One region of the Brevundimonas sp. FV1ye29L genome, then DNA from elsewhere that is predicted to be linked to it. Evidence: predicted binding sites of a transcription regulator. Region 1 holds the regulator's gene; the other holds the start of a gene.
The links. The regulator LexA, encoded in region 1, represses DNA repair genes until DNA is damaged. The targets are predictions, from matches to a motif close to ATGTTCNCNANNTGTTCT.
Positions count from the first base shown of each region.

Region 1 (7,177 bases):
ACGCCGCCATGCGGGCCGCCACCGTGGCCCTGGCCACCAGCGGCACGGTCTCGACCGAACTGGCCATCGCCGGCGCGCCCATGGTCATCGCCTACCGTTTCCAGCCCCTGTCCTATGCGATCATGAAGCCCTTCTTCACCGGCAGGTTCGCCACCCTGTTCAACCACGCCGCCGACGAGGAAATCGCCCGCGAACTGATCCAGACCGACGCCACCCCGGACAGGGTCGCGGCCGAGGTGGGGCGGTTGCTGACCGATCCTGCCAAGCGGGTCGATCAGACGGCGCGTCAGACGGCGGCTCTGGCGATGATGGGACGGGGGCCGGTCGATCCGTCGGAAATGGCGGCGGAGGCGGTTCTCAGGGTCGTCGGCGGGACTTGACGACAAAAGAAAACGCCGGGGCTTTCGCCCCGGCGCTTCGGCATTCGATCCGTGAATCAATCAGCCGCGCTGGCTGATCGGCACATAATCCCGCTCGGTCGGGCCGGTGTACAGCTGGCGCGGGCGGCCGATCTTCTGCGAGGGGTCGCCGATCATTTCCTGCCACTGGGCGATCCAGCCGACGGTGCGGGCCAGGGCGAACAGGACGGTGAACATCGAGGTCGGGAAGCCCATCGCCGACAGGGTGATGCCCGAATAGAAGTCGACGTTCGGGAACAGTTTGCGCTCGATGAAATATTCGTCGGACAGGGCGACGCGTTCCAGCTCCTTGGCGACCTGGAACAGCGGGTCGTTCTCGGCGCCGATGACGGCCAGAACCTCGTCGGCCGATTCCTTCATCACCGTCGCGCGCGGGTCGTAGTTCTTGTAGACCCGGTGGCCGAAGCCCATCAGTTTGTATTTCTTGGACTTCACGCCCTCGATGAACTCGGGGATCTTGTCCGGGGTGCCGATCTCCTTGAGCATGTTCAGCGCCTCTTCATTGGCGCCCCCGTGCGAGGGGCCCCACAGGCAGGCGATGCCGGCGGCGATACAGGCGAAGGGGTTGGCGCCCGACGACCCGGCCAGACGGACGGTCGAGGTCGAGGCGTTCTGCTCGTGGTCGGCATGCAGGGTGAAGATGCGGTCCATGGCGCGGGCCATGGCCGGATTGACCACATAGTCCTCGGCCGGGACGGCGAAGCACATGCGCAGGAAGTTCTCGGCATAGCTCAGGTCGTTGCGCGGCGACACGAACGGCTGGCCGATATGGTATTTATAGGCGCGGGCCGCGATGGTCGGCATCTTGGCGATCAGGCGGATAGCCGAGATGTTGCGCTGGACCGGATCATGGATGTCCAGGCTGTCGTGATAGAAGGCCGACAGGGCGCCGACGGTGCCGACCATTATCGACATCGGGTGGGCGTCGCGACGGAAACCCTCGAAGAAGCGGTCGAACTGGGCGTGCAGCATGGTGTGCCGCGTGACCGTCTCCTCGAACGCCGCATATTCCGACGCCGTCGGCAGTTCGCCGTGCAGCAGCAGGTGGCAGACTTCGAGGAAGTTGGACTGTGAGGCCAGCTGGCCGATCGGATAGCCGCGGTGCAGCAGGACGCCGGCGTCGCCATCAATATAGGTGATGGCGCTTTCGCAGGCGGCGGTGGAGGTGAATCCGGGGTCAAAGGTGAAGGCGTCGGTCGCGCCGTACAGCTTGCGGATATCGATGACGTCCGGGCCGATCGAGCCGGACAGGACGGGCAGGTCGACGGACTTGTCGCCGAGGGTGAGGGTCGCGGATTTAACGTCTTCGCTCATTGTAGCCCCTTCGCAAAGGTGAGGTCCGGACCGGGAGACGCCGGGCCCCTTTATCGTTGTGGGAAATCACTTAGTCTGTTGCGGCGCATCATCCAAGCGCCCGCGACCTTCGTCGCATCTATTCGCGGACCGTTGCCGCCGGGCCGGGGTTCGCAGACCGCTCTGATGACCGTCCAGTGTTTGTGTTTACAGGCTTTTTCTGACCAGAAAACATCATTGCGATCCGGGGGCGTCGCATGACCACGACGATGCAGATGCAGGATGACGCCCGTCCGGGCGCACCGGGTGGACCTTGGACCCGCCTGTGGGCCGATCTGCGGGCCGAACCGGGACGACAGGGGCTGCGCTGGCGGTTGTGGGCGCCGGTGGCCTTCGGCGGCGGATGCGCCCTGTATTTCAGTCTCGGGTCCGAGCCGCCGCTCTGGCCGATGGCCGCCGCCGCGATCCTGACGGCCGGACTCTGGCTGGCGACGAGGCGAGCCGGCGCGGGAAGGCCGGTGACCGTCCCCCTGATGCTGCTGGCCTGTCTGGCGGCCGGTCTGGCGGCGTCCGGAATCCGCACCGGGCGCGTCGCCGCCCCGATCGCCCCGGCCATGGCGGCGCCGACGGTGCTGGAAGCCTGGGTGCTGGACGTCGACAGTCCCGGCCAGCGCGGCCACCGTGTCGTCGTGGCGCCGGTCTGGATCCGCGGGCTTGCGCCGGAGGACACGCCGATCCGGCTGCGCGCCACAGTGAAGGGGCCGCCGCCCCGGCCCGGCGAGGCTGTGCGGCTGTTCGCCATCCTCAATCCGCCGCCGCCGCCCGCCGCGCCGGGCGCCTATGATTTCGGCCGCAACGCCTTTTTCGCCGGCATGGGCGGGGTGGCGTTCGCACTGGGAGAAACTCGCGCGGTCAGTCTTGATCCGCCGTCATGGGGTCTGCGCCTGATCATGAAGGTCAATGCCGTCCGCTTCGGCCTGGCCGAGCGGATCGTGGCGCGTCTGGGGCCGCGCACCGGAGGCGTCGCCGCGGCCATGGTGACGGGCCACGAGACCTGGATCGGTCAGGACGATCTGGACGCCATGCGCGATTCCGGGCTGGCCCACATCCTGTCGATCTCGGGCCTGCACATGGCCGTGGTCGGCGGGTTCGTCTTCTTCAGCGTCCGGCTGGCCCTGGCGGCCTGGCCCTGGCTGGCGTTGCGGGTCTCGGGCAAGAAGGTCGCCGCCGTGGCCGGTCTGATCGCGGTCGGGACCTATCTGGTCATCTCCGGCGCGCCGCCCCCGGCCGAGCGGGCGGCGATCACGGCCTCGATCGCCTTCATCGCCATCCTGCTGGACCGGCAGGCGATCACCATGCACGCCCTGGCCGTCGCGGCCCTGGTGGTGCTGGCGATCCAGCCCGAGGCCATTGTCACGCCCGGCTTCCAGATGTCCTTCGCCGCCACCGCCGCCCTTGTGGGCCTGGTCGAGGCCTGGCCGCGCCGGCCGCGCGAGATCTCGGCGCCCTGGCCCATTGTGGCGGTGCAGAGGTTCGGCGGCTGGATGGTCGCCGCCTGCGCCGCCAGCCTGGTGGCCGGGCTCGCTACGGGTCCGTTCGCCATGCAGCATTTCAACCGGACGGCGGTCTATGGACTGCTCGCCAATCTGGCGACCTCCCCGGTGGCGGATTTTCTGATGATGCCGGCGCTGGCACTGGGGGCCCTGCTGGAACCGGTCGGTCTGGGCGCGCCGTTCCTGTGGGTGGCCGGCCGGGGCATCGATCTGATGCTGACGATCGGCCACTGGACGGCGGGCCTGCCCGGAGCGGTGCGGACGGTGGCCAGCGCGCCGGATTTCGTCCTGCCCATCGCCTTCCTCGGCATCCTGATCGTCTGTCTGTGGCAGGGGCGGCTGCGCTGGCTGGGCCTGCCCCTGGCGGCGGCGGTGCTGGTCTGGCCGCGCGCCCCGACGCCGGACCTGTGGATCGGCGACGGCGGGACCAACGCCGCCTTCCATCAGGCGCGGCAGGCCGTGGTGGTCCGGCCGGGCGTGCGGGAATTCGCCGTCGAGCTCTGGTCGCGCCGCCGGGGACTGGAGATGATGGATCGGCCCGAAAACGGCTGGACCTGCGGCCGCTACGCCTGTGCGCCGGCAAGCCCTGCCGCCGCTCCTGTTGCGCTGTGGTGGGGAACGCGCGCCCCATCGATTGAGGCGCTCGCGGCCCTGTGCCGGTCGGCCTCCGTGGTCAGCAGTCGCGCTGTGCTGCCTCGCCTGCCTGCGGAGTGTCACGACAGATTGGTGCTGGACGGCGTCGATTTCGCGCGGGGCGGGTCGGTGGAGTTGTGGCGCGACGGCCAGACGGGCTGGCGGGCGACCTGGACCTCGGAGGTGCGCGGCGACCGGCCGTGGACGCGGATCGCCGACCCGGAGGCGCCTGAGGCGTGAGTGATCTTCGAAACGCCGCCATCCCCGGACTTGATCCGGGGATCAGCGGTTCAGCCGCCGTGCGGCCGGTATGATGCACGGATCGTGCGACATCCTGCCTGTCGGGGTGGGAGGAGCGTCCGATCCCCGGATCAACTCCAAGGATGACGGAATTTGAAGCAGGGTCTGTGCCGGACCTTAGTGATACCGCCGGATCAGCCCGACCAGCTTGCCCTGGACCTCGACCTGGTCGGGGCCGAAGATGCGGGTCTCATAGGCGCGGTTGGCGGGTTCCAGGGCGATGGAGCCGCCCTTCTTGCGCAGCCGTTTCAGGGTGGCTTCCTCGCCCTCGACCAGGGCCACGACGATCTCGCCCGAGGCGGCGGTATCGACGCGTTTGATGACCACCAGATCGCCGTTCAGGATCCCCGCCTCGATCATCGAGTCCCCCTCGATCTCGAGCATATAGTGGTCGCCGGACCCCAGCATGGACTCCGGCACCGGATAGCGTTCGCGCTCATGCTGGATGGCGGCGATGGGGGTGCCGGCGGCGATCTTGCCCAGTAGCGGCAGTTCGCGGGTGTCATTGGCGGGGGCCGCCGCGACGGGCCGTCCGCCCTCAACGACCTCGGGCCGGAAGACGCCGCGTCCGCGCAGGGGCGTGGCCTCGTCCGGCATGCGGGTGACCTCCAGCGCCCGGGCCCGGTGCGCCAGGCGGCGGATAAAGCCCCGCTCCTCCAGCGCCGTGATCAGCCGGTGAATGCCCGACTTTGACGCCAGATCCAGCGCCTCCTTCATCTCGTCGAACGAAGGGGAGACGCCGGTCTCCTGAATCCGCTCATGGATGAACATCAGGAGCTCGTGCTGTTTCTTGGTGAGCATGGCGGGGAATCATCCAGAACAAGGCGTGAACCGTTGCCGATGTTCTGTAAGTGTTCTTCGCTAATGTCAACTTAACGGCTGACATCATGGGCAACCGCCTCTGACGCCGGTCAATCCAACAGCAGCGCCACGTTTTCTGATTGGTGGAAGTATGGAGGCCTCCAACTGACGGCGATCGAGCGGGTCGCTGCCTGAAGCCTTTCACCGTCTGCCAAAGTTCCATCGATGAGTAGCGTGATCGCGCTACCGGCGGCCGCCTCTAGCTTGATGACTTTTGAGATGCCCGTGCTGTCATCGTCGGTGCTGAGAACCTCGTCCAGCACGACGACCCCATCGACCAGAAGCCGTACTCGCTGACCTTCGAAATGAACGAAGGCGACGGTAATTGCAGCGCAGGAATCTGGGCCGTCACAAGATGTTTGAACGGTTGCGATTTGCCGGTGAGGTGCGCAGCTCGTCCCCAAGCAAAGTATCGCGAGGCAGCCGATCAGGAACCGGTTCACCGGACGCTTGGCTCCGACATCAACGCCCGCGTCGCCGCCTCGACATCCGCCTGACGCATCAGGCTTTCGCCGACCAGCACCGCCTGCGCGTGGGCGTCCGACACCCGCTGGACGTCATCGGGCGTGAAGATGCCGCTCTCGGCCACCAGCAGGGCCTTGACCGGGCTCAGCATGGCCAGGCGTTCGGTCGTCTCCAGATCGACCTCGAAGGTCTTGAGCGAGCGGTTGTTGACCCCGACCAGATCGCCGCCCAGACGGCAGGCGCGGGCCATCTCGGCCTCGTCATGGGTCTCGATCAGGGCGTCCATGCCGAATCGATCGGCCTCGGCCAGAAGTTCGCCGGCCAGACCGTCGTCGATCATGGCGAGGATGATCAGGATGCAGTCGGCGCCCAGGGCGCGGCTCTCGGCCACCTGCCACGGATCGACGAGGAAGTCCTTCCTCAGACAGGGCAGGGCGACCGCGTCGCGCGCGGCGGTCAGGAAGGCGTCGTCGCCCTGAAAACTGGGGCCGTCGGTCAGGACCGACAGGCATTGGGCCCCGCCCCGCTCATAGGCGCGGGCGAGGGCGGGCGGGTCGAAGTCCGGCCGGATCAGTCCCTTCGACGGGCTGGCCTTCTTGATCTCGGCGATCAGGGCGGGGCGGCCCGTCGCCTCGACGTGGGTCTCAAGAGCGGTGCGGAAACCGCGCGGGGCCGACGCGGCGGCGGCGGCCGTCTCCAGATCGGCGAGGCTGCGCATGGCCTTGCGGGCCGCGACCTCGTCTCGCTTGTAGTCGGCGATGCGGGACAGGATGTCGGTCAATTCCGGGGCTCTTCCTCATCCGGGGCGGAGGTGATGCGCGCCAGGGCCTCGAGGGCGGCGCGCGCGCGGCCGTCGTCGATGGCGGCGGCGGCGAGGGCGACGCCCTGTTTCAGATCTTCGGCCCTGTCCGCCACCATGAGGGCGGCGGCGGCGTTGAGCAGGACGATGTCGCGGTAAGGGCCGGCGGCGCCGTCCAGCAGGGCGTTGAGAGCCTCGGCATTGGCCTCCGCGTCGCCCCCGCGCAGATCCTCGATCGAGGCCCGGCCCAGACCCGCGTCCTCGGGCGTGACGGTGAAACGGCGGACGGCGCCGTTGCGCCATTCGGCGACCTCGCTCTCGCCGGTCGTGGTCAGTTCGTCGAGACCCTGACCGTGGACCGTCCAGGCGCGCACGGCGCCCAGCCGGCCCAGCACCTCGGCCAGGGGCTCCAGCAGGCGCGGATCATAGACCCCCATCAGCTGGCGTTTCGCCCCCGCCGGGTTGGACAGCGGCCCCAGCAGGTTGAACACGGTGCGGAAGCCGATTTCGGCCCGCACCGGACCGACGTGGCGCATCGCCCCGTGGTAGGCCGGGGCGAACAGGAAGGCGATGCCGGCCTCGTCCAGCGCCTGACGCTGTCTGGCCAGGCCGGCGGTCAGGTCGACCCCCAGCACCGACAGGACGTCGGACGACCCGGATTTCGAGCTCATCGCCCGGTTGCCGTGCTTGGCCACCTTGACCCCCGCGCCGGCCAGAACCAGGGCCGAGGCGGTGGAGATGTTGAACGTGTGAGCCCCGTCGCCGCCGGTTCCGCAGGTGTCGATGACGTCCCAGGGATGATCCAGCTGCGTGGCGGCGTCGCGCATCGCCTGGGCGAAGGCGGCGATCTCCTC
Region 1 is NZ_CM178730.1:1,648,868-1,656,044, forward strand. Features, by position in the region: gene lpxB (lipid-A-disaccharide synthase) at 1-380, shown strand, start outside; gene gltA (citrate synthase) at 441-1,733, opposite strand; gene ACW17W_RS08080 (ComEC/Rec2 family competence protein) at 1,970-4,138, shown strand; gene lexA (transcriptional repressor LexA) at 4,316-4,999, opposite strand; gene ACW17W_RS08090 (hypothetical protein) at 5,110-5,502, opposite strand; gene trpC (indole-3-glycerol phosphate synthase TrpC) at 5,499-6,305, opposite strand; gene trpD (anthranilate phosphoribosyltransferase) at 6,302-7,177, opposite strand, start outside.

Region 2 (7,177 bases), 190 kb from region 1:
CGCACTCTTGTTCTCACCGCCGCTTTGGCGTTTGCCGGCGCCGCCGCCGCTCAAGACCCGCACGCCGGCCACGCCGGAATGCAACACCAGGCTCCGGCCGCCTCCAACATCGTCACCACCCCGGCCGACGGCGCCATGATGCAAGGCGCACCGGAACGCTTCAGCGCGACTTTCCCGCACCTGATGATCCTGAAGACCGTGACACTCACCGCCGAGGGCCAGGCCCCGATCGTCGTCACCGCGCCCGCCCTGCCCGCCGCCGTGACCGTCAGCGTGGCCTTGCCGCGTCTCGCGCCGGGGAGCTACGCTGCCGCCTGGTCCGCCGAAGGTCCGGACGGCCACAAGATGTCTGGCTCTACCCGCTTCATGATTCACTAGGAGAACGACGATGAAAGTTTCCACCCTGCTGGCCGCCGCCGGCGCGATCCTGACCCTGAGCGCCGGCGCGGCCCTGGCCGCTGAAGGCTGCGCCTGCTGCAAGGACATGGCCGCGGATGCGGCTATGACCTGCTGCGACGAGATGAAGACCGACACCACCCCGGCCGAGCCGGCGGCGCCCGCACCAGCGCTGTCGGACACGCCTGCCCCCCAGGGGCACGCAGACCACAACTGATCGTCGGCGATCGATCTCCTCCGGCGGCCCCCTCGGCGAAGCCACCGGAGGTGACCGGAATCAGGTTGCCTGGTCCCGGTCGCCGGCCTGCTCTGTGCCGGGGACCGGCCCGGCGGCGTCCTTCCGGACGAAGCGCACGATCTCGGCTCGCATTTGCGGTTCAGCGATGAATCCGGCGTCCGCGAACGCGATGTGCTGGGGCCCCAACGGCCCAGATGGATCCGCTCGCCACCATCCGTCGACGGCCGCGGCTTTCGGCAGAAAGCCACCCACGATCCGTTCAATTTCCCGGAACGTCAGGTTTACCTCGGACCGCTTCTGGCGGCGAAGGAAGGATGCGAGGGGCGCATATTTGGTCATCGGCGTCTTTTCCTCCCTCGCCGCGATCGGTCAAGCCCGACTCGCGCGACCAGCCTTGAGCGTTGTAGGATCGTCGTCGGCGGGTTCCGGAACGGACAGGCGCTGGTTTTGAGCCAAGCGACGCAATGCGTCGGCGGCGATCAGAGCCGACACCTCCGGCTTCTGTACAGAAGTCCAGGCCCGCCCCCTCTCCTTCTACGCGCGCTCAAGCTTGGCGCTCATTCGTCTTCAGGGTCTATGATGCCGGTGCGAACCCCGACCGCTACAACCTGAATCCTGGTCCGTACGCCCAGCTTGGCGCATGCCTTCCAGATATAGGGCTTGAACGACAAGGCCTGTGGAGCACGCAGCACCCTTGCCTGCTCGTCCTCTGAAAGGAGATCAGGCCAGTAGCGAAACCTGTCCGGAGCGGCGGGTCCCGCGGCAACCGGCTCGCCGAAGAGGTTTGCCTGCACACGCATCAGGCCAAGGCGAGCTGGTCGGACGCCGACGGCGCCGGCACCTTGAAGTTGGACAGGCTGACGCCGACCAGGCGGATGCCCTTGGCGGGCGGATAGAGCGAGCGGACCAGCAGGAGGCTGATCTCTTCCAGCCGATCCTTGGACGTCACCGGCTCCGGAAAGGAACGGCTGCGGGTGGACTGCTGAAAGTCGGCCCATCTGACCTTCACCGTCACCGTGCGCCCGTAGGCGTCCGACTTCTCGCACCAGCCCCAGACATCGCCCGTCATGGCGAGGACACCGGCCTCAATCGCCGAGGGATCGGTCAGGTCGCTTCCGAACGTCGTTTCCGATCCGGACGACTTGCGCTCCCGGTTCGGGTTAACCGCGCGATGATCCTCGCCGCGCGAGATGGCGTAGTACCAGGGACCGGACTTGCCGAAATGCTGCTGTAGTAAGGCCAGCGACTGGCGCCGGAGGTCCTCGCCGGTCTCGATGCCCAAGCGGCTCATCTTGGCGGCCGTCACCGGCCCGACCCCGTAGAAGCGTTTCACCGGCAGGATCTCGACGAAGGCCTCGCCCCGCCCGGGCGGCACGACGAACTGGCCGTTCGGCTTGCGCTGGTCTGAGGCCAGCTTGGCTAGGAACTTGTTGTAGGGAATCCCCGCCGACGCTGTCAGGCCGGTCTCTTCCAGGATGCGGGCGCGGATCTCGACGGCGGTCTCCGAGGCGGTCGGCAGGCCGCGCAGGTTGTCAGTGACGTCGAGATAGGCCTCGTCCAGGGACAGCGGCTCCACCAGAGGCGTGTAGTCAGCGAAGATCGCCTGGATCTGTTTCGAGACGGCGCGGTAGACCTCGAACCGTGGCGGGACGAAGACGAGGTCCGGGCACTGCCGCAAGGCCGTGGTCGACGGCATGGCCGACCTCACGCCGAAGACCCGCGCCTCATAGCTGGCCGCCGCCACCACGCCGCGTTGGGCGGCGTAGCCCACGGCCACCGGGCTGCCGCGCAGAGCGGGATCGTCGCGCTGTTCGACGGACGCGAAGAAGGCGTCCATGTCGACGTGAATGATCTTGCGAACCGGCCCGTCGCTCATGCCCCGGCCTAGCAAGATTGGAACATAAAGGGAGCAGCAAAACCGCCCCCCTGTGACACCAAGTCGGTTCGCGGCGCGCCGGTCGCCGGTCTACAGTGACAGTCTCGCCGCCATCCGGGACCGCCGCCGATGAACCGCCTTTCTCGTCGCCTTCTCATCCTCGGCCTGCCTCTGGCCGCCCTCGCGGGCCCGGCCCTCGCCACGCCGCCCAAGCGCATGATCGCGTACAAGACGCCCTGGTGCGGCTGCTGCGGCGGCTGGATCGCGCACATGCGCCAGGCGGGCTGGACCGTAGAGGTCGTCGAGCGCGAGGACCTGGCACCGATCCGGGCCCAGCATGGCGTTCCGGACCGGCTGGCCTCCTGCCACACCGCGGTGGTCGGCGCCTACGCCATCGAGGGCCATGTCCCGGCCGGCGACGTCGATCGATTGCTGGCGAAGCGCCCGGCCGCCCGGGCTCTGAGCGCGCCCGGCATGCCGGCGGGGTCGCCGGGCATGGAGGCCGCCGGACGGGAGCCCTATACGACCGTCCTGATCCTCAACGACGGTTCAACCAGCGTGTTCGGTCGGCACAACGGCGCCTGACGCCTGGGGCGTCGTCGCCGGATCTGGCGCCGTCCCGTTGACGCGAGGCGGATTGAGCCAAGTCTGGACCGGACGGTCGAAGCCGTAGCGGAACACAGCGGCGGCCACGAAGGCGCCGACCAAGCCGACGGCCCACAGGGCCCAACGAACGCCGGACGACCAGGACTCCTGTCCCAGGGCGTCGAGCAGGCCGAACCAGACGATGCGGCTCACCTCATTGGTGAGGAACATCGAGAACGACATCAGGGCCAGATGCTCGATCAGCCGTGAAGGACTGCGCACCGGCACGGCGCCGGCGGCCCAGATGATCACGGTCATCAGGCCCAGCGACAGCAGGCTGAAGGCGCCGAAGGCCTGGAACAGTACGAGCGCGACGGCGGCGGCGACGCCGATCGCTCCGGCCAGGCGCGGCCCGACATAGACCCGCGAGCCGTAGAAGGCCGCCGCGACCCCGAGCAGGAACAGCGGCAGAGCGCGCAGGATGCCGTAGCGCATCGGCAGGCGGTAGATCGGATCGCCGAGCCAGAGCGAAGCGGCGACGTCAGCGGCGAGGACTAGGACCGTCGCGCCGATCACCACGACAAGCGGGGGCCAGCGCCACAGGGCGCGGCTGATCCAGGGCAACAGGAGATAACACCCGATCAGGGCCGAGAGGGTCCAGGTCGGGGCGTTCCACCCCTGCCCGCCCGGCACGCCATAGGCCTGGACCAGCAGCACCTGCGCGGACAGCTGCGACCAGTCGAACCAGCGCGGATTGCTGGGCGCGATCCCCGCCAGGGCGGCGCCGCCGACGAGAGCGATGAGGATGAGGCTGACGACCAGGTGGGCCGGGACGACCCGCAACAACCGCTGGCGCGAATAGGAGCGCAGCGAGGCCTGCCCGGCGGCGAACCGGTCGCCGTAGATGCGGGCCAGGACATAGCCGGAGTCGATGATGAAGAAGTCGGTGAGCAGATAGCCGCGCTCGAACACCGGATGCAGCTGTGGCAGCGGGACCGGTGAGGCCTCGCGGAAATGGTAGAGGATGATCAGCGCCCCGACGATAAAACGCAGCGCGTCCAGCCAGCCGCCGCGCGCGATCCGGACGGGGCGAGGCGACGGCTCGGTCAGGGCGGCTTTGGGCATTCAGTCAGTCTTCCGTGGCGCATACCCGGCGACGGCGCTGTGGTGCTCATGTGGATGCAGGACGATCTGGTCTCGCGAAAGATAAAGGCCGGTCGTTCCCAAAACCCAAACGACGATCAAGCCACCGACGATCATCAGTCCCGCCCGATCGCGGGGGCCGAACACGAACGAGCAGGCGATCACGCCGCCCAGAATGGCGCCGTAACCAAAATGCAGCGGCACCTTGTGGGCGCCGAGCAGCAGAAGCGCCATGCAGAAGACCAGGCCGCCCGCGAACAGGCTGACCCCGATGGCGATGAGCGTATCGAGCACGGGCCTTGGCCTGAGCGGGCGTGTCTGGAGCCGCCGCCCTCGTTGGCGATAGCGGCCTTCGCGCCAACGAATGCTTCGGCCGCGCACGGTGAAGCGCTTGCCGGCCATCCGTCAGGGCCTTGCGCCGGGCGCGGGCGTGTCCTCATGGCGCGCAAGGAGGATTCTCATCCGGACAATCTCGGATTCCTGGGCCGCGATAATCTCATCGGCCAGATTGCGAACGTCGCGGGCTTCGCCATGCTCGACGGCGACCTTGGCCATCGCGAGCGCACCCTCGTGATGGGCGATCATTCCGCGCAGGAAGTCGATGTCGGCGTCGCCGGTGTAGTTGATGCTCATGGCCTGATGCATCTGCGCGCTGGCCTCGCGATAGGCGCGGGTCGACGGGCTGTCTTCGGGCGCGCCAGCGTGACTTGCTTCGGTGTCGCTCGGGCGGGCATCCACCGCCGACGGCGCCGCAGCGACGCCACGGGTTTGCCGCGAGATCATGCCGAAGGCGAAGGCCGAAAGGGCGAGAAAGACGGCGATGACGGAGATCCATCCGAAACGCTTCATGACGATGTCCTCGAGAGACCCCGCGCGACCACGGGGGCGGCTGGGATTGCGGTTGGAAGGGTGGGCGCGGTTCGGTCGCGGTAGGCGAGCAGCCGAAGGGCGTTGAACACCACCAGCAGGGTCGAGCCTTCGTGGAGCGCCACGGCGGGACCGATGCCAAGACCGAGGATGGTCGCGGGCACCAGGAAGGCGACGACGCCGAGGCTGACATAGAGGTTCTGGAGGATGATCCGGCGGGTCTGCCGGCTCAGGCCGACCGTGAACGGCAACTGCGACAGGTCGTCGGACATAAGGGCGACATCCGCGGTCTCGAGGGCGACATCGGACCCGGCCGCGCCCATGGCGATGCCGACCGTGGCCGTTGCCATGGCTGGGGCGTCGTTCACGCCGTCGCCCACCATGGCGATCTTGCCGTCCGCGCGGAGTTTCTTGATGGCGTCGACCTTGTCCTCCGGCATGAGATCGCCCCACGCCTCGGTCAGCCCGACCTGCTCCGCGATGGCCTGGGCGGCCTTCTGGTGATCTCCCGAGATCATGATCATGCGCTGGACGCCGAGGGCCCGGAGCGCCGCGAGCGCGGCCCCGGCCGCAGCGCGCGGCGTGTCGAGCAGGCCGATGACACCGAGGTCTCGCGTCCCGCGCCGCACCACCATCAGGGTCCGCCCCTGGTCGCGCAGTTGCGCGGCGACGGCCGTCGTTTCGTCGTCGAGACCCGCCACGCCGTCGGCCCCGAACATCTCGGGCTTGCCGATCCAGATCGTCTCGCCGCCGAGTTGGGCCGTCACCCCCTTGCCGGTCAGGCTCTTGAGCTCGGTTGCGGCCACGAGCGCGGTATCGCCCAGCCGTTCGGAGCCGTCGCGGGCGATCGCGTCCGCGAGCGGATGGTCGCTGAGCCGCTCGACGGCGACCGCGATTGCGAGGAGGTCGGCTTCCGTCGTCCCGCGCACCGGCATGACATCGGTGATCCGGGGCCGACCCTCGGTCAGGGTCCCGGTCTTGTCGAAGGCGATGGCGTTGAGCGAGCCGAGATTCTCCAACGGCGCGCCGCCCTTGATCAGAACGCCCGCGCGCGCCGCACGGGCGACGCCCGACAGGACCGCGCTCGGGGTGGCGATGGCGAGCGCGCAAGGGCTGGCGGCGACCAAGACGGCCATGGCGCGATAGAAGCTGTCGCGGAACGGCTCATCGACCACCACCCAGGCGAACAACAACACGAAGGCCAAGCCCAGGACGACAGGCACGAAGATGCGCTCGAACCTGTCCGTGAAGCGCTGGGTCGGCGACTTCTGGGTCTCGGCCTCGCTCACCATCCGGACCACCTTGGCCAAGGTGGTGTCGCTCGATTTGCGGGTGGTCTCGATCTCGATCGCACCGGCGCCGTTGATGGTGCCCGCGAAGACGAGGGACGCAGATCCGACCTGGGCCGGCCGCTCGCGGGCCGCAGCGGCGTCCGGGACCGGCTGCTTGTCCACCGGCATGCTCTCGCCGGTCACCGGGGCCTGATTGATGCTTGTCGTTCCCACCACGACGAAGCCGTCGGCCGGAAGGCGCTCGTTCGGACGCACCACCACGGTGTCGCCGACCACCAGTTCTTCGACCGGCAGTTCGACGACCTGCCCGTCACGCCGCACATGGGCGATCCGGGGCGCCAGATCCGCCAGGGCCTCGATCGCCCGTTTTGCCCGCCCCATGGCGTAGTGCTCAAGGGCATGACCGATGCTGAACAGAAACAGCAAAAGCGCACCTTCGGCCCAGGCGCCGAGCGCCGCCGCGCCCGCGGCGGCGACGAGCATCAGGGTGTCGATCTCGAAGCGCTTCTGACGAAGGTTTGCGACCGCCTCCCCCACAGTGAAGAACCCTCCGAACCCATAGGCGACCACATAGAGCGCGATGGGCAACCAGGCCGGCAGATTAGGAACGAGTTTCTCCAAGCCGAAGCCTACGGCCAGCGCCGCCCCCGACGCGAGGGCGAAGATCAGTTCGGTATTGGCTCCAAGGATGCCGCCTTCACCGTGGGCATGGCCATCGCCGGTCGCATGATCGTGAGCTTCCGCCGTATCGCCAGATTTGGTTGCGGAGGTCATTCATCG
Region 2 is NZ_CM178730.1:1,837,684-1,844,860, forward strand. Features, by position in the region: gene ACW17W_RS09005 (copper resistance CopC family protein) at 1-378, shown strand, start outside; gene ACW17W_RS09010 (hypothetical protein) at 389-613, shown strand; gene ACW17W_RS09015 (DUF7662 domain-containing protein) at 674-973, opposite strand; gene dinB (DNA polymerase IV) at 1,434-2,510, opposite strand; gene ACW17W_RS09025 (DUF411 domain-containing protein) at 2,640-3,095, shown strand; gene ACW17W_RS09030 (acyltransferase family protein) at 3,060-4,220, opposite strand; gene ACW17W_RS09035 (hypothetical protein) at 4,221-4,640, opposite strand; gene copM (CopM family metallochaperone) at 4,644-5,087, opposite strand; gene ACW17W_RS09045 (heavy metal translocating P-type ATPase) at 5,084-7,171, opposite strand.
Region 2: dinB (DNA polymerase IV) is a predicted target of LexA. The motif match lies at 2,530-2,547, and genes of this name have one in related genera.